4 regions of the Desulfoconvexum algidum genome follow, and region 1 is predicted to be linked to each of the others. Evidence: riboswitches for the same ligand, from Rfam matches in the RefSeq annotation. Region 1 holds a riboswitch; each other region holds the start of a gene.
The links. A riboswitch is a leader RNA that binds a small molecule or an ion and turns the genes downstream of it on or off. The one in region 1 is predicted to bind cobalamin.
Positions count from the first base shown of each region.

Region 2: another riboswitch for cobalamin. It lies ahead of ACZ45G_RS28450 (FecCD family ABC transporter permease); the one in region 1 lies ahead of ACZ45G_RS08275 (sodium:solute symporter family protein).
Region 3: another riboswitch for cobalamin. It lies ahead of ACZ45G_RS18980 (TonB-dependent receptor plug domain-containing protein); the one in region 1 lies ahead of ACZ45G_RS08275 (sodium:solute symporter family protein).
Region 4: another riboswitch for cobalamin. It lies ahead of ACZ45G_RS19045 (adenosylcobinamide amidohydrolase); the one in region 1 lies ahead of ACZ45G_RS08275 (sodium:solute symporter family protein).

Region 1 is NZ_AP042394.1:1,803,371-1,807,860, reverse strand. Features, by position in the region: gene ctlX (citrulline utilization hydrolase CtlX) at 1-299, opposite strand, end outside; gene ACZ45G_RS08280 (MltF family protein) at 687-2,153, shown strand; cobalamin riboswitch at 2,263-2,404, shown strand; gene ACZ45G_RS08275 (sodium:solute symporter family protein) at 2,512-4,080, shown strand; gene ACZ45G_RS08270 (methyltransferase) at 4,122-4,490, shown strand, end outside.
Region 2 is NZ_AP042394.1:6,328,091-6,332,580, reverse strand. Features, by position in the region: gene ACZ45G_RS28460 (ABC transporter substrate-binding protein) at 1-23, opposite strand, end outside; gene ACZ45G_RS28455 (ABC transporter ATP-binding protein) at 100-876, opposite strand; gene ACZ45G_RS28450 (FecCD family ABC transporter permease) at 880-1,971, opposite strand; cobalamin riboswitch at 2,124-2,312, opposite strand; gene ACZ45G_RS28445 (ABC transporter permease) at 2,388-3,185, opposite strand; gene ACZ45G_RS28440 (ABC transporter ATP-binding protein) at 3,187-3,795, opposite strand; gene ACZ45G_RS28435 (homocitrate synthase) at 3,782-4,490, opposite strand, start outside.
Region 3 is NZ_AP042394.1:4,183,375-4,187,864, forward strand. Features, by position in the region: gene ACZ45G_RS18960 (2-hydroxyacyl-CoA dehydratase subunit D) at 1-365, shown strand, start outside; gene ACZ45G_RS18965 (acyl-CoA dehydratase activase) at 370-1,155, shown strand; gene ACZ45G_RS18970 (tetratricopeptide repeat protein) at 1,201-1,830, opposite strand; gene ACZ45G_RS18975 (DUF4019 domain-containing protein) at 1,969-2,187, shown strand; cobalamin riboswitch at 2,478-2,662, shown strand; gene ACZ45G_RS18980 (TonB-dependent receptor plug domain-containing protein) at 2,801-4,490, shown strand, end outside.
Region 4 is NZ_AP042394.1:4,199,926-4,204,415, reverse strand. Features, by position in the region: gene ACZ45G_RS19060 ((Fe-S)-binding protein) at 1-476, opposite strand, end outside; gene ACZ45G_RS19055 (CGGC domain-containing protein) at 498-842, opposite strand; gene ACZ45G_RS19050 (M15 family metallopeptidase) at 1,280-2,152, shown strand; cobalamin riboswitch at 2,241-2,431, shown strand; gene ACZ45G_RS19045 (adenosylcobinamide amidohydrolase) at 2,583-4,490, shown strand, end outside.

The DNA.
Region 1 (4,490 bases):
ATGGCATCCGGTAGCTTTCCAGCGATCTTTTTTCCATCGGTTGATGTTGCATCGGTTGATGTTGCATAAATTGAGCGTGCATCGGGTTCCGGTTTTTCCAGAATCAAAACCGTGACCCCTTCTAACCGCAGGGTATCCACCATGGCCTGGAACTCTGCATTGGCTCGTGTATTGATCTCTCGTTCAGACAGGTCCAGACGCTTCTGGAACTGATTGTCCAGACCGGTCTCCTCATTAAATCCAAAATCATAGGGTCTGACCATCAAAATCGTGTTTGTTGTTCTGGAAACATCTAACATAACCCGCCTCACTTTTTTTTACACCACCAAAGCCATAAAAATCTTGTACCTGAACTGACCTGTTACCATCTTTTAGTCTTTCTCGTCAAGACGTTACAGCTGCCGGAAAACAGAATCATTTCCTGCTAACACACGCTCCTAATAAAGCCCGATCACCTTCCACCATATACCACCGATGCCCATCCAGATAATGAGAAATACAAAGATTAAAAAGATACCAGGCCTGGGGGGTGACCTCCGAGGGTATAGATGAGAACCAGATTAAAGCCATCTGTTGCACTGAACTTTTATTTTATAATACTTGCAGGAAAAAACCATCTATTTTATTATAGCGAATTCTAAACTTCTGATACCATATCATTACAAAAAACAGCAAGGAGGTCTCCTTTGAAAAATGGAAAAATGACCCTTCGTAAAATTGAACTTTTATTGTTGCTGATTTTGACGGCAGGTCTCTTGTTCGCCTGTCCTGCATTTGGGGCTAAAGATCTTAAGAAGGTGATCGCCTCATTGAACAAACCATGGACTGGTGATTTTGATCAAATGGTTCAAAAACGATCAATTCGGGTTTTGATACCCTATAGCAAAACCTTTTATTTCCTTGATAAGGGAACCCAGCGCGGCGCAACCTACGAAATGGTCCGGCAGTTTGAAAAAAGCATCAATACGGAACTGAAAACCCGCCATCTCAAACTCCATGTTCTCTTTATTCCCACCCCCAGGGAAAAATTGATTTCAAATCTGGCAAACGGACTGGGTGACATTGCAGCGGGCAATTTAACCGCCACGGACAAGCGGATGAAACAGGTTGATTTTTGTGATCCTTTTTCAACTGAAGTTAATGAAATTTTAGTAACCGGACCCAAAGCCGGTGAAATTAAAGAAATTTCAGATTTGAGCGGCAAAAAAGTTCATGTGCGAAAATCAAGCAGTTATTATGAAAGCCTTGAAAAGGCAAACAAAAGATTGACGGCTGCCGGCAAAGCCGGAATAAAGATTGTTCTTGCCGATGAAAACCTTGAGGATGAAGATCTTCTGGAAATGCTGAATGCAGGTCTGATTCCCATGATGATCATTGACAGTCACAAAGGGAAATTCTGGGCAAAAATCTTTAAGAATATCACCCTCCACCCGGACATCAGATTCAGGGAAAACTCTAAAATTGCCTGGGCCGTTCAAAAAAAGACCCCCGAGCTTAAAATAAAAATCAATGCCTTTGTTAAAAAAAACAAAAAAGGCACCTTAATGGGAAATATGGTTTTCCAACGATATCTCAAGGATACTACCTATGTAAAAAGTAATCTTGAAGACAAGGCCCGGAAACGATTTGAAAATACCATTTCTTTTTTTCAAAAATATGCCGGCATGTATAAATTTGACTGGCTGATGCTTGCGGCTCTTGCCTTTCAGGAGTCCGGTATTGACCAAAGCAAGCGCAGTAACACCGGTGCCATCGGTGTGATGCAGATTCTGCCGACAACGGCAATGGATAAAAATATTAACATCCCTGATATTGAAAAAATAGAACCCAATATCCATGCAGGGACCAAGTATCTTCGGTTTATTATGAACCGATACTTTAATGACCCGGATATTGGCAAACTGGACCGGGTACTGTTGACATTTGCAGCCTATAATGCCGGCCCTGCCAGGGTTTCAAAATTGCAAAGAGAGGCCAAATCAATGAACTTGGATCCCAACATCTGGTTTAGAAATGTCGAGGTTGTTGCCGCCAAAAGAATTGGCAGGGAAACCGTTACCTATGTGAGTAATATATTTAAATACTATATTGCCTACGCCGCCATTATGCCCCAGGCCAATGCAACAAAAGAATCAAAAACAACAGGGCAATAAAGATATAAAGTCTTTATTGAAACCTTATAAATACTGTGGTATAGACTCTCCCACGTTGGATCCGAGAACAAGATTCAATGACAAATACAATTAAGAGAAACTTTTCTTTGGGAAACCCGGTTAAATTCCGGGGCGGACCCGCCGCTGTAAGTGGGAACGAAAGCCGTACACTGTCACTGTGCTGGATACACCAAATACGAGACAGCATGGGAAGACACGGTGATTAGGATGATCCACCAGCCAGAATATCCATGGAAAAGAGATGAAACAACTTTCCGGAGAGACGGTAAATCCCCGGGCTGAACACTTTTAGCTTAGTGTCGGCTGGGGATTTTTTTTGCCGACGGGGAGTTTTTTTATGGGCGCATACCCGCTTTTTCTTCTGGTACTTTTTATCTATATTTTCGGTTTGATCCTGATCGGACTCTATTTCAACAAACAGCAGACATCCCCCACAGACTTCTGGCTGGCCGGCAAATCAGCCGGATTCCTGTCCATCGGGTTTTCCGCTGCCGCATCCTGGCTGACAGCAGGTGCCCTTCTGGCGGTAATAGGGTTTTTCATTCTCTTGGGCATGGGGTCCATCTGGGGATTTGTTGCCCCCAATATCCTGGCCCTTTTCATCATTGCTTTTTTTGTGAAAAAGATCAAAAATCTGCCCGCCATTACCCAGCCGGAACTGCTTGAAATGCGGTATGGGCCTTTTTTAAGACTGCCCGTGGCCATTATCATCACCGTGGTCATGATCCTCTTTGCCGTGGCCGACATTAAAGGATTTGCCATGGTACTTGAAATCTTTTATGGAATTGATCCTCTCTATTCCGCATTGATTGTGGGTCTGGCGGTTTCCATCTATGTCACCCTGGGAGGATTGTCAGCTGTTATTGCCACGGATATGGTCCAGTTTATCTGTCTGTCCGCCTTTATCCTGGTCATGGCCTTTCTGGTCATGGGAAGTGCCGGCAGCGCCACAAACCTGTCACCGGGCCAGCTGATCGCCACCGTGCCCGACGGATGGTGGAACCCTATTTCCATAGGGATGCCCATGGTGCTCATCTTTGTCCTTGCCATTGTTCCCGGCTGGATCACGGAACAGGACCCCTGGCAGCGGGTATGGGCAGCTAAAGATGAACGAAGTGCCCGGAACGGCATGTTTCTGGGAGCCTTTCTGGTGGCAATTGTCTTTGGGGGGTGCGCCCTCATTGCCTTAGGGCTTAATGCCCTGTATCCGGAAATTGCCAAAATGGGATTTCCCATGGGAATGGCCAAGGCAGAGCCCGCTTTGCTGAGCTTTATCATGGGCAGCAAATTTTCCAACCTGGCCCTGGCCCTTTGTGCCGTGGCCCTTGCAACGGCAGCCATGTCCTGCACCGATACCTTTGCCACCTCCGGGGCCTCGTGTATTGCCCGGGATATTTTCCAGCGTCACCTATACCCCGGGGCCACCATGCGACAGATGCGCCTGGTAAACCGGATCAGTGTTCTTGTCATCATCTTTCTGGCCACCACAGGATCATTTTTCATCCACAGCATCATTGATGCCATCCATATTGCCACCTTTATTGCCTCTGCCTCCTATTTTTTCGTCCTCATGGGCGGACTTTACTGGAAACGGGCAACAGGACCGGGAGCTATCGCCTCACTGTGCACGGGGTTTGTCCTTCAGGTGAGCCTTGTCATCATTGATCTGGCAAAAACTGCTCCCATGTCCCCCCCGTTTTTGGAAGGTCTCCATCCTGTCTTCATGGGACATGGCGTGATATTTTCCATGCTGGCCTCAGGCGTTGTTTTTATAGGGGTTTCCCTTGCCACCAAACCATCTGACGAAACCCTTTTGGCACCCTTTTTCAAGGATACGCCAGAAGGCAGTGACCTTACACATGGCAGCCTGGAACAACCCCCAACGATATCAGCCCAGCCCTCATAGAGCCCTAGGCCTGATATTTAATTTTATGGAGCCGCACCCCCATGGCGTTTGGATTTAAAGATGTAACAACAGCCCACACAGGTTTTCAGTTTCTTGAAGACCTGTCCACGGCCTATTGGTATTCCCAGGTGTTGTTTACCGGTCTTGAATTAAACTTATTCCAGTATATGGATCAGGAGTTTTGTTCGGTGGAGACCCTTGCCAGGGAGACGAATAGTCAAGAAGAGGAACTGTTGCGCCTCCTCCGGGCCATGGAAAAGACAGGGCTTGTCACCTGCCGGTCAGAAAACTGGTGCAATACCAAAGCTTCCTCCCTGTTCCTGGTGCCGGGGAAACGAGACTATATGGGGGAGTTCTTCCTTTACCGGCAGTATATGCGTCCCCAATGGGATACGCTTACCCAAAAGATA
Region 2 (4,490 bases), 2.4 Mb from region 1:
CTGCCGCGGTTGTCAACAACCATGTCTGCGGCCAGGCATGGTGAGAAAGCCCAGACCCACCAGCAACAAGCCAGTGCCAGCAACTTATAAGGGGGTACCCTATTTTGATTTAAAATAGACTTGTTTTGCCTGGACATATTCATTGAATTCAACCTTTGATTCTACATTAAATACAAGCTCAATATTCTCCTGGCTCATAACTTCCCTGGTTTTTCCCTTGGCCAGGATCTCACCTTCTTTCAGGAATAAAATTTCATCTGCCCAGGCCGCTGCCAGATTTAAATCGTGGAGAACACAGATAATCGTCCCCTTTGTTTTTTGTATCATCTCTTTAATAAGGCCAAGAAAATGAAGGGTGTGGTTAATATCCATATTGGAAAAAGCTTCGTCCAAGAGCAGCACGGGTGTTTCCTGGCACAAGGCCCTTGCAAAAATACACCGCTGCTTTTCACCGCCTGATAATTGGGTCACTCTTCGGTGTTTTAGATGGGATATCCCGGTTTCCTCCATGATCAAGGCGACCCGGTCCCTGTCAATTTTGGAGGGGTGGGAAAATCTATTAATATAGGGGTGCCGTCCCATCATGACAACTTCCTCCACGGAAAAAGGAAAATTAATATAATAATTTTGGGACACCAAAGAGAGAATTTTGGCAATCTGTTTTTTGGACAATGCCGCCAGATTTGTATTGTTCAGGAGGACTTGTCCCCTGTCAGGGAGAAAAAAACCTGAAATCAAATCCAGAAGCGTTGTTTTCCCGCTTCCATTGGGGCCGAGTATCCCATAAAATTTGCCCGGGGAGAATCGAGAGGATACTTTTTTTATAATGGGCGTGCTCCCATGGGAAAAGCATAAATTTTGAAGTCGTATCTCCATGGGTTAGGCCAACCGGCTTTTTTTAAATATCCAGCAGAAGACCGGACCGCCAATTAGGGCGGTAAGAACACCTATGGGAATTTCATGGGGCAGTACTGCCCGGGTAATGGTGTCGGCAAACAGCAATAAAAAGGCGCCCACCAGCATGGAGAGGGGCAGCAGTTTTCTGTTGTCAGGTCCTGTAATAAATCGGACCATGTGGGGAACCAGAAGGCCTACAAAGCCGATGATGCCGGATACGGATACACAGACAGCCGCCAGCATGGATCCGGTTACCAACAAAAGGAGGGTTATTCGTTTAATATCCACCCCAAGGCTGGATGCGGCCTTTTCCCCCAGGGAGATAAGATTCAGATCCCTGGCAAAATAAATGGCAATGATGAATCCTATAACAAGGAAGACAAAGATGACCATAAAATTACTCCAGGTCTTGGAGGCAAAACTGCCCATGAGCCAGAAAATAATAACAGACACCTGTTCATTGGCAATGAATTTCAAAAAACTGATGCCAGCGGAAAGGATTGCCGCTACAATAATACCTGACAAAATAAGATTGTTGGAGGAAAGACCGCTCACAGATCCCTTGGATGAGGATGAATAGGACAAAAAAATGACAAAAAACAGGGTGGTGCAGGCGCCTGCAAAGGCAAATGCAGGAACGGACACAAAGGTGGCACCCAGATTGAGCAATATGGCAATACATGCCCCAAAGGCGGCTCCGGCTGATACCCCGAGGGTGTAGGGGTCTGCCAGGGGGTTTAGTAAAATTCCCTGGAACAGGACCCCGGAGATGGAAAGAGCTGCTCCCACAGCGGCGCAGGTGAGAATCCGGGGAAGCCGGATATCAAATATAACCGCGGTAAAGGTCTCGGCTGTGGGCGTTGCCATATCCATGTTCCCAAAAAGCCTGTTCACAAGGATACCAGAAATTTCTCCCATGGGAATACAGATATACCCCATGGAAAGGGAAATCATTATCATTCCAAACACAAGAAGGGAAAACAGTGCTATCATCCATAAATAATAATGGCCTGATATCCTTTGTTTCAAGCTTGATTTGGGTTTGTTGGGTCCCTCTTTTTCTTTTGGCTCCATCTATTCCTGTTTCCATTTGTTCCATGTGAAACAAAATGGTTGTCTGCCCTTTTTCTATGGTCTTCCAATAAAAAAACCCATATCAGAATTTATCCTGATATGGGAACCGAATTTATCCACATTGTGCTGATCTGCCCAAGTCCTCGAGGGTAAAACGACCCAGCATTCAGGCAGGTTTTCTGACTTCCGGATCGGCTTACTCGTCACTCCTTCCCGCTGAAAAATGACTCAGCAGTGGCTGCAGTGATTTTCATCCCCGGTCACAGCGGCGGGTCCGTTCCTGAATTTCACAGGATTCCCTTTTGACTGCAAATGGCAGCACCTGAAATATCCTATCAGATATAACCCTTTCCCCAAAGGGTGTCAAGAAAAAAGGCCGGGATTCAAATTGTTGAAAAGGCAATATAATTGAGGTCTTAGTTTCGATCGTTTTGAAAAATATCGGCTTTAAGCACATCAAATGTGTTGAACCCGGTTTTCAATGAAAGAAGAATGGATAAAATCACACTGAAGTATTCAGTATAGAAAATACAGCCCATGATAGCAATTTGATATTTGATGGCAACAATGGGGATGGATCCGCCTAAAATCTGGCCGGTCATCATGCCGGGCAGGGAAACAAGTCCAATGGTGGCCATGGATGCCAGAGTAGGATTAATGGCAGCCACAAGACTTTCTTTGAACCAGGGTTTTAATGCCTGGGTCCGGTTGTTGAAAAGACAGAGGGAATAGAGGTATTCTCGCTCATTTTTTTTCAACCCTGAATAGAAATGGGTAAGCCCGATGATGATACTTCTCAGGCAGTTTCCCAGTAGCATACCGCCCACGGGCACCAGGTATTTTGCTTCAAACAGGTTGTCAATATTTGCAACCACCCCATTGAAGAAGAGCAGCATGATGCCAAAGGGGATGAGCAGGGCAAAAAACAAGGGTTTGAAAAATATGCGGAGTTTAAGATTGCTGGATTTCAATATGGAGTGACAGGCAATGGAAATCATGAGCAGCAGATAGGCTGTGTTGAGCCAGGGAGAATCAAATTTGAATAAAAACTCAAGATATAGTCCCACAAAACTCAGCTGCAGGCACATTCTAACCATGCCAATGATGATCTCTCGATTAATCCCAAGTTTCAAATATCGGCTGATATAAAGGATGGGAACAAGAAAGATCAATAAAGTTCCAAGGGAGAATATGTTTAAATCCTGGGCGCCCATATTAGGACCACCTTTCGATTCGAACCGAGCTGTCCTGCCAGCAATGGTCATGGGAAACGATAATCATTGTTTTCTCCAGGGAGAGAATATGGGCGGCTATTTTTTCTTTCATGACATCATCCAGAGCAGATGTGGGTTCATCCAAAAGCCAGATGGGCCGGTCCAGCAGAAAACCGATCAAAAGGCCTATCCGTTGGCGTTCTCCTCCTGACAGTTCACCTGTTTTCTTCTGGAGGATACCGGGGGACAGCTCAAGAAAGTTTAGCTGCCGGTTTATCTCTTCGTGACAAAGCTCTTTGGCAAAGTTGAATTGCCAGATATCTGTCAAAAGTCCGAGGATGGTTTCGTTTCTCAGGTCAATATCCTGGCTCAAATAAAATAGTTGCTGCCGTATTTGGTGAACATGATTTTTGTCAAGATTCAGCCCGTTCACCACAATTTTTCCTGATCCGGGCTGTTCAAACCCAAGGATCAGCCGGAACAGGCTTGTCTTTCCTAAACCGGATTTGCCCAGGATCAACACTTTTTCCTTTTTTCCTACGCAAAGGCTTCGGTCTGAAAAAATTCGGGTGTTACCAATAGTGTGGCTGACAGATTCAAATGAGATCACAAGATTTCCTTAAAATTTCATCAACCTCTTTAAGATCTATATTACGCCCATCGGAAATATTTTTTATTTTAAGGGTAATTTTTTTAATATCGTCATCCTCAAAGGAAAGGCCTATTTTTTGCGCCCTATCTTTTACCGCATTCCAACCTGTGAGCTTATGGGCTACCATTATTGTTCGTGACGCATTAAAATCTGACGGATCTATAATCTCATAGGATTTGGGATTAAGAATCACCGCCTTTGTATGCACACCCGCCTTATGGACAAATGCTGATTTCCCCACGATGGGGTGGTCCCATGGGATCCCAATCCCTAAGATTCTAGCAACAGTTTCATGTAAGTGTTTGAGATTTCCAAGGTTATACTTTTTTTTAACCATCTCAGCCTCAAAACTATAAAGCCTGGCAATAAATCCGGCAAGTGAGGTTATCCCGTTTCTCTCCCCTATTCCCAAAACGGTTGTATCAATATGGGTTGCCCCGGCTTCGAAGGCTGTATAGCTATTCACCACCGCAGAACCGGTATCGTTATGACAATGAAATTCAATATCCATTCCGGTCAATACATGTAATAGTTTGATAACACGTTCAACATCACGGGGGAGTGCGTATCCCACAGTGTCGGCAACCCCTAGTCGATCCACCAACCCCGAGTCTCCAACAGCCCCGTAGATAACAATAAGATCCTCAATGCGG
Region 3 (4,490 bases), 2.4 Mb from region 1:
TTGTGGCAGACACCTATACCTCTGCCTGGTGCTCGGCCATTCAATATATTGATGAAAATAAATTTTTAGATTCCATGGCCCAAGCCTATACCCGGATTTATCTAAACATTGGTGTGGACGAAATGGCAGATCAGGTCATTGACATGATCCGCCTCTATGATGTGGATGGGTTTGTCATGCACTCCAACAGATCCTGCAAACCCTACTCCTTTGGCCAGCTGGACATCATGGAAATTGTCCGAAAAAAAACCGGTATTCCCGTGCTCATGTTCGAGGCAGACATGGTGGATCCGCGAAACTTTTCCCTTTCCCAGACAGACACAAGGATTGATGCCTTCATGGAAATTATCAAACAAAAGGAATAAAGGAATGGTTAAACATATGATTTTTGCAGGCATAGACATCGGCTCCATAACGGCAAAAGCCGCCCTTATCAAAAATGGCAAACTGATAGGAACTCTTGTAATCCCCACGGGATACAACCCCGTGACTGCGGGGGAGAAGGTCTTTTCCGACCTGTTGGCCCAAACCAAAATCAACCCCAAGGATGTCACGGCCATCGTGGCCACGGGATATGGCAGAAACTCTGTGGCCTTTGCAGACAAAGCCATGACCGAAATCATCTGCCACGGGGTGGGTGCCCATTTTTTAAACCCAAAGATCCGGGGCATTATTGATGTAGGAGGACAGGACAGCAAAGCCATTGCCCTGGATACCAGCGGCCAGGTGGAAAATTTTGCCATGAACGACAAATGCGCGGCAGGGACAGGCCGTTTCCTGGAGGTCATGGCCAAGGCTCTGGAGGTCGAACTCAATGAGCTTGGCAACATGAGCCAGAGCTCCAATGCCCCCTCCAAAATTTCCAGCATCTGCACTGTTTTTGCAGAATCAGAAGTGATTTCCATGATCGCCGGGCAGCAGAAAAGAGAAGATATCATTGCCGGCATCCATGAATCTGCGGCCGCACGGGTGGGCAGTCTTGCCACCAAGGTCAAGTTACAGAGCCCCGTGATCATGACCGGCGGGGTCGCCAAAAACAAAGGGATGGTCAAAGCCCTGGAAAGCCGCCTGGGCATTGAAATATTGGTGGGCGATTTTCCCCAGGAAAACGGGGCCATCGGCGCTGCTGTCCTGGCTTCCAGATTGAAACGGTAGGTGGCGTGACCATTCCATGGTCAATCACCTTGAAAAAATCCGATATCACTTCTGCTGTTTCATTCTTTCAACCAGGGAGGAAAGCAATTTCCCATTGGGTGCTTTTGCCATGGGATTCACCGTTAACAACGCTTCCCATGCAAGAATACCGCCGGCCGTATCCTCCATATCATGCATGAGCACCACTCCCTTGTTGAACCGGGCCGTCTCAAAGCCAGGATCTGCAGCAATGGCCAGGTCAAATGTTTCAACGGCCTTTTTGGGATTTTTGTTCCGCCGGTACATCACCCCCATATCGGTCAAGACAACGGGATCACCCGGTTTCAGAGCCAATGAACGTTCATAGGCATCAATGGCATCCCCAAACCGGTTGGCATCAAAAAACAGATTCCCCAGTTGATTCCAGGCATCCACATTATCCGGGTTTTCCTTTAGGAATTGTTCCAGTTTTAAAATTCTGGAACCCGTCTCAGCCGACATCTCCTGTCCTTCCGGATGATCATGGGGATCTGACGGTTGCTGTGCTATTGGTGCCATTGGCGTATCCCCAGCCAGTTTAAATGAGGTATACATGGCCCCCACCATAAATCCAAATGTAATGGAGACCAAGATTGCCATATAAAGGGTCTGTTTGTGAACCAAACCCGTTGGACCATTTTCTTTCTTTTTATCCATCTGTTCCCCACTTGCTTTTAAATTAATAATTTTTTAATTATAATCACCCCAGCCGTCCTGGCAATGGGCTGAAAAGGCAGTTCCCTAAAAAAAATCATTTGACTTTGACTCAATTTTTATAATCTGCTCTTTTGGGCAATCACCCTAAAATCCGTAAGGGACCCCTTAGGAGATGTTGTATCAAGGGACCTTTTCCATGACCAGCTCACCACCACCCTGCCAGGCATGCCCGACGGGAGCTATCTGGTTTTGCGATATGTCACCCGTTTTGCCAATAAAGCCCATGCCGTTGAATCCATCACCCTCATGAAAGAATCCGAGGGCACATGGCGGGTAGCCGGCTATTTTATCAAATAGATCATGAAAAGAATTCTAACTCTAATATATTTTTCTGGCCTTCTGCCTGGTACCGGCACCTCTTTTTGCCACTTCCCTGGATGCAGGTTCTCTATTTTTCTATACAGCGGACCTGCCAAAAACAAAGGACTTAAGAAAAGTCTTGAGAAGTATCTTCTCTGCGACATAAAAATGGTGGAATCGCCCCCATTCACAGTGGCCTTGTGATCATATTATGGTGATTAGATAAAAAATAAAATTCACCTTAAATTGCCTCTTTTTTTTACTTGACTTTGTGTTTTATAATCAGTAATAATATTTCATATTCAGGTGCTCATTGTAAGAGCTTGATAGGGAACCGCGTTAAAGTCGTGGACGGGCCCGCCGCTGTAATTGGGGACGAAAGCTGCAGTATGCCACTGACCTTATGGTTGGGAAGGTGCAGCCGGTAGAATGATCCAAAAGTCAGAAGACCTGCCTGAACGGTAGTCAAAGGAAAACGCCTTGGGGACGAAGGTGCTTCCTGTTTATATTCTAAGGATAAAAAGGGAATCCCTGGATTGAAAGTTAATTTCGGTCCGGGGATTGTTGTTTTCCGGACCGATCACTACATTTTAATGGAGATTTTTAAATAATGAAACATTTGATTGTCCGGTGCCTTGCCTTGCTCTTATGCGTGTTGACGTTTTCCCTGCCTGCCTGGGGAGAAGAAGCGATTCCTTCTGAAACAACCCCCCAGGTTATGGAAACCATGGTGGTAACCTCGGGAAGAATCAAGGAAAAAAAAGAAAACCTGACCACCAATATTACGATTTACACACAAGAGGATATCCAGCAGGCCTCTGTTCAGAACTTGAGTGATTTATTGGCCAAAGAAGGATTTATGATCCGGGAATACCCCAATTCAACCAGTTCCGTAGAGATCCGTGGATTTCGAACAGATACCCATGGCAATGACCTGGCCAGCCATGTGTTGATCCTAATCAATGGACGACGTGCCGGTACCGGAAACATGGCAAAAATTACCATGGATAATGTAGAGCGTATTGAGGTTATCCGAGGTCCCGGGTCGGTTCAATACGGTGCTTCCGCCATGGGCGGGGTTGTCAATGTCATTACCAAACAAGGGAAACGCAAGCCTTCCTTCTTTGTTGAAGGCAACTTGGGAAGCTGGAACTACAAGGATGCCTCTGCCGGATTTTCCGGTCAGTTCAAGGCCTTTGACATTTCAGCAACCCTTTCGAAATCATCCCAGGATGACTATGACACGGCTGACGGTACCCGGTATTACAATACCGGGTATGATTCCAAGGAACGGGTCAGCTTCAATGCAGGCTGGACGTTTGTGCCTGATAACAGAGTCAGTTTTTCTTACACCGGATATGAAGGAAAAAAAATTGGAAAACCGAACTATTTGAGCAGCAATGATCTGGACGATTATATAGACAATTCCTTAAAAAGTTTTGATCTTGTTTATGACGGGCAAACTGCAGACGGATTTTTACTATGGAACCTGCGCTATTTTAAGGGAAAAGACGAGTACGAGACCTTTGATCCGTCAACCAGCAACGCACGTGACTATTATCGGGATACAGACCACCAGGGGGCCCAGGCCCAACTGACGGCCAAGTGGGATTTCGCCCATGTAACAGCCGGAGTTGACTGGACCGATTATGCCATTAGCAATACCTATACTGCTGCCGGAAAGGAAAACACCTATGAAAACCCGGCGGCATTTCTCCTGGCGAAAACCAGTCTGATGGATGACAAACTGATTCTTTCAGCCGGGGGACGCTATGACAAGTATGAGGTAGAAGGTGATACCGGCCAGAGCAAAGATGATACCAATTGGTCCTCAAGTGTGGGCGCAGCCTATAAATTCACATCGGACTTAAGCGTCCGGGCCAATTATGCCGAAGCCTTCAGGATGCCTACTGCAGATGAACTTTTTATGTACAATGACTACGGTTCCTGGGGTATCTGGGCTGGAAACTCTGACCTGAACCCTGAAAAAAGCAAAACCTATGAAATCGGTCTGGATTACAACAAAGGCAGCCTGACAAGTGGCATCACCTATTTCCATACGGACTTTGATGACAAAATTGGCTATGCTTATGATGCGGTGACCAATATTACGGGCTATGAAAATATCCAAGGCGCCACCATCTCAGGCATAGAAGCAACCCTGCAGTGGGATATAGGGAGCCTTTTCGGCTGGTCCTATGAACTGGTTCCCTACGGTTCTTTTACCACTTTAACCGAATACGAAAATGAAGAGACAGGTAAAAATCTTCAGTATACACCGGAATGGACTGCCTCCTATG
Region 4 (4,490 bases), 2.4 Mb from region 1:
TCCATTTCTGCGAACTCGGGTTGGGATTCCTGGTATTCTTCCAGCACATCATTGACAACAAATTCGAAATCCTCTTCAGATGTTCCCATGGCAGAGGTGGTATCGTTTCTCAGGGCCATGTCGCAGGATTCCCGGATCCCTTTGGGCCTTTCCTCTCTTGGCCGCAACTGTCTGGCATTGAAAACCAGCTGGGGAATGTCAATTTTCATGGGGCAAACATAGATGCACCGCATGCACATGGTGCACATCCAGGGCCAGTCAGAGGCAATAATTTCTTCATCCATGCCCAGGGCTGCCATTCGTAAAAATTTTCTGGGATCCATATCACCGAGACCCGTGGCGGGACAGCCCGAAGCACAGGCGCCGCATGTCAGGCACGCATTGAGATTGCCGCCTTCGGGCAGCAGTTCTTTAACCTTGTCCATAAAGGTAGTTCTTTTACCTTTATGACCAAGCTTAATGACAGTTTCTGTCATCTTTATTTCCTTTCAAAAGGGTTAATGATAATCATGGGTTCCTAGTATTACATCAATACCGGTTTTTTCTTTTATGAGACCAGCAAGTTCTTCAGGGCTGTAGTAGGGGCATCCTGGCTTGGCATTGACCAGGCAGGAACTTAGATAGATTTTATCTGGTTTTATTTCAGATAGCTTGGCAGCCATTCCAAGGGTGGGGATGACAGCTCTGCCGGGGCACTCACATTTGACAAAGGCCACCACGGCAGAAGGTTTTTCAAATTTTCCATCCCCTTCGGATGCTGCTTTCAGGCATCTCCATTCTCCGGGGCAACCATGTCCCTGATCCATATATGTACCGCAGCCGACAACCGCAACTTTTTCCATTTTGAACATCTCCTCTGTTAATCTCAATTCATGGTAGCTTTTCCAATTCAAAATATCAAGAATCTTCAAAATTTTCAGAATATTCAGAATATCCAGTTAACCAAAAGCATAATGTATGCCAAAAAGTCTTGGGGAGAGGGATTTGATGGAAGTGGTTAAAAACGGCATAATATTAGATGGTTATGTTTTGGGGCGCTTTCGATGCCCAAAAAAAAGTCGCAGGCTTGCACTCTATAAAAAGGCAGGGGTTTCAAATCTGCTACCTCAATCTTGAAAATCACAGCCTTATTTTCATTCCACACCCCCGGCAAAAAGATTTGCTTTGGATAAAAATAAAAAAAAACTTTTATAGACCAGCATGTTGGGGTACAATATTTGAGCTAAAATAGGCAGAACCTAAGCCGTTGCATTATAATAAAAAAAGATGATTTAGTCATATGAACAGAAGAAAATTTTTAAAATTAGCCGCTGTTTCCATGGTGTTACCGGTACCGGATGTCCTTGGGTTTGCTCCTGGTTTTGAAAAACGTGATTCATCCCAGAGGGCTGGGGCGGATAGGGGTGTGAAAAATAGCCTTGCTCCTGACCATGGGGTCAAGGATCGGCTTATCAAAAGTCGGTTCTTTGATCATGCATTTAAAGATGATATCTTGCTGTCGCCAAATGATGTCGCCCTGCTTAACACGAGTCTTGCCCGGCTGACCCGGATACAAAAAGTGATTGGGTATGGTAACTTTTCCCTTCTAAATTTTGACGATGCGGTTGTCTATGCCAGGAGTTACTCACGAATCGGAAGGTTTTCAAAGGCAGAACTTTTTTTTCTTGAAAAAATTTTTTATGACCAGGTTACAAAATATGGGTTTATGGGAGAAAAAACCATTGAAACCATCACGGGAAAAATAAAGAAAAAAGAGGTTAAAAAAATTCCATCAACCGGTCATTACCTTTACCGGGGAAAACCCATTGCCGTCTACCAAGCCATTCAAAAAAAAATCGGGCCGGATGTGGTGTTGACCTCTGGAATTCGCAGTGTCATGAAGCAGTTTTTGCTGTTTTTGAACAAGACAGCAAAAAGTCGCGGTAACCTTTCCATGGCATCGCGCTCCCTTGCTCCTCCGGGGTATTCCTACCATGGGGTTGGGGATTTTGATGTGGGGAAAAAAGGGTTTGGGGTGGCCAATTTCACAGAACAATTTACCCAGACCCAGGTGTATAAGCGGCTGGCGGATCTAGGATATATCACCTTTAGATATGATCGGGGCAATGACCTGGGGGTTCGGTTTGAACCCTGGCACATTGAAGTGGTATGATCGCTGCCTGAAATTATAAATTAAAAACAGATGATCGGTTGGGTGGGGTTTGGCTTTTTTTCTTGTTGACTTTAGTGGATATTCAAAATAAAAGCGTATCAGTTCAGGTGCATTAAAATGCTTAATAGGGAACTCCTGTTTAAATCAGGGACGGGCCCGCCGCTGTGATTGGGGACGAATGCTTTACTCACGCCACTGCCAACGTTGAAGTTGATGGGAAGGCAAAAGTAATTCGGAAGATCCAAGAGTCAGAAGACCTACCTGGAATGTTGCACATCCTTCGAGGACGAAGGGGTGTTCATGGATCTTGGACTAAGCAAAGGGATACTCCAGATTGATTTTTAAAATCGGTCTGGAGTTTTTTTTTGTCCAAGGCCCGGGCATTTCAGGCCGGTTCCACAGCGGGTTGTTAATAAACTGGAAACTGAATGTGAAAACAAAAAAGAATAGGGGTCTGAAAAATTTTCTGGCTGCCTGGATGGGACTTGTCTGTCTGTTCACTAGTTTTACCTGTTTTGCCGCCATTGGTGTTACAGATTCCAAAGGCAATGATCTGGTGTTTAAAAACCCGCCTTTACGGGTGGTCTGTCTGGTGCCCAGTGCCGCTGAAATTTTGTTTGAAATTGGTGCAGGAGAGGCGGTTGTCGGTTTGACCTATCACGATGCCACCCTTGAAGGAGCAGCCGACAAAGCAGTTGTGGGTGGATTTTTCATGCCTTCCATTGAACGAATAAAAGTGCTCCAGCCGGATTTGATTATTTTGGCACCGTTTCAACAGCAGACCCTATATGATGGATTGGATGAATTGAAGACGGCAGGGGGGCAGATCTTTGTCTATGAAACCCAAAGCATTGAGCAGTCCCATGAAAATATCCTGGCCCTGGGCAAATTATTCCATCGGGAAACCCGTGCACGGCAGGTGGTCGAAAATAACCTCTTGGCAATGGGTCACATTGAAAAAAAACTGGTCAGGGCTGTTCCAGGTATTCGCAAACGGGTGATCCGCCTCATGGGCCGTGACAAAATCATGACCCCGGGTAACACCTCTTTTCAAAACGAACTGATACGCCTGGCTGGCGGTCTTCCGCCGGATTTTGGGAAAAAGGGCAGTGTGGTTGAGGTGACCTTGGAAGAATGGCAGGCCTTTAATCCCCAAGTGATATATGGCTGCGGCAATGACAGAGAAGCTAGTCAAAATTTTTTTTCGCGGCCGGGATGGAAAGAGGTGGATGCCGTAAAAAATAATCAGATCTATTATTTTCCCTGTGAGCTCACCTGCAGGGCATCCACCCATTCAGGGTATTTTGTCTCCTGGCTTTCCTCCATGATTTATATGGATGAATTTGCAAATCCGGCCAATGATATTCTGCCGATAAAAATCACCCGGTCACGCCCCATCCATATTGATCTGGACTATGTAAAGTCGGCTGTTATCAATACCGCTGACATCTATGATTTTGCCAACAAAACCCTGATGGTTGATTTTAAACGGCCCCAGACTATTGTCTCCACCCTTGAAGGCCAGCGGGACAATATTTTTACGGTGGGCAATCATTATTCACCCCCCCCCACCTGGGGGCCAGGGCACACGCTTGGGATCGATGACATCCGGACCAAAATTTTAAGGGCCAATGGTAAAGCAAAGGACACCACTTCCTTTTTGATCACAGGGGCGGATATGGACAATCTGAGCGTGATCCAAAAAACGTTTAAAGAAATGAAGGTGACATCCCTTGTCACAGCCGGTGTCCTGTCCAATGCAATTCGCATATCAAAGGATACGGGAGCGTTTTACGAGCCCGGCACCATTAATATCATTATTCTGACCAACATGAAATTATCCAGACGGGCCATGACCCGTGCGATCATTGCGGCAACAGAGGCAAAGACCGCAGCCCTTGAGGACATGGACATCAGAAGTGCCTATACGCCACTGTTAAATCAGGCCACGGGGACGGGGACCGATAACATTCTGGTGGTGCAGGGGGAAGGAAAGGCCATCAAAAATGCCGGGGGCCATTCAAAAATGGGGGAACTCATTGGAAAGGCCGTCTATGACGGCGTGAAAGGAGCGGTTTTAAAACAAAATAAAATCACTTCCAACCGTCATATTTTCCAGCGCCTCAAGGAAAGAAAAATCTCCTTGTACAGCCTTGCAACAGGGATGAACTGTGACTGCATTCATAAGAAGGGTATCGAAAAAAATGAGTTTGCCAAAATTGTGGAATACCTGGTGCTTGAAAAAAAATATGCCGCATTTTTAGAAGCAACCCTTGCCCTGAGTGATGCCTACGAACGCGGTCTGATAAGGGATTTAACCCTTTATGAAGAATGGTGC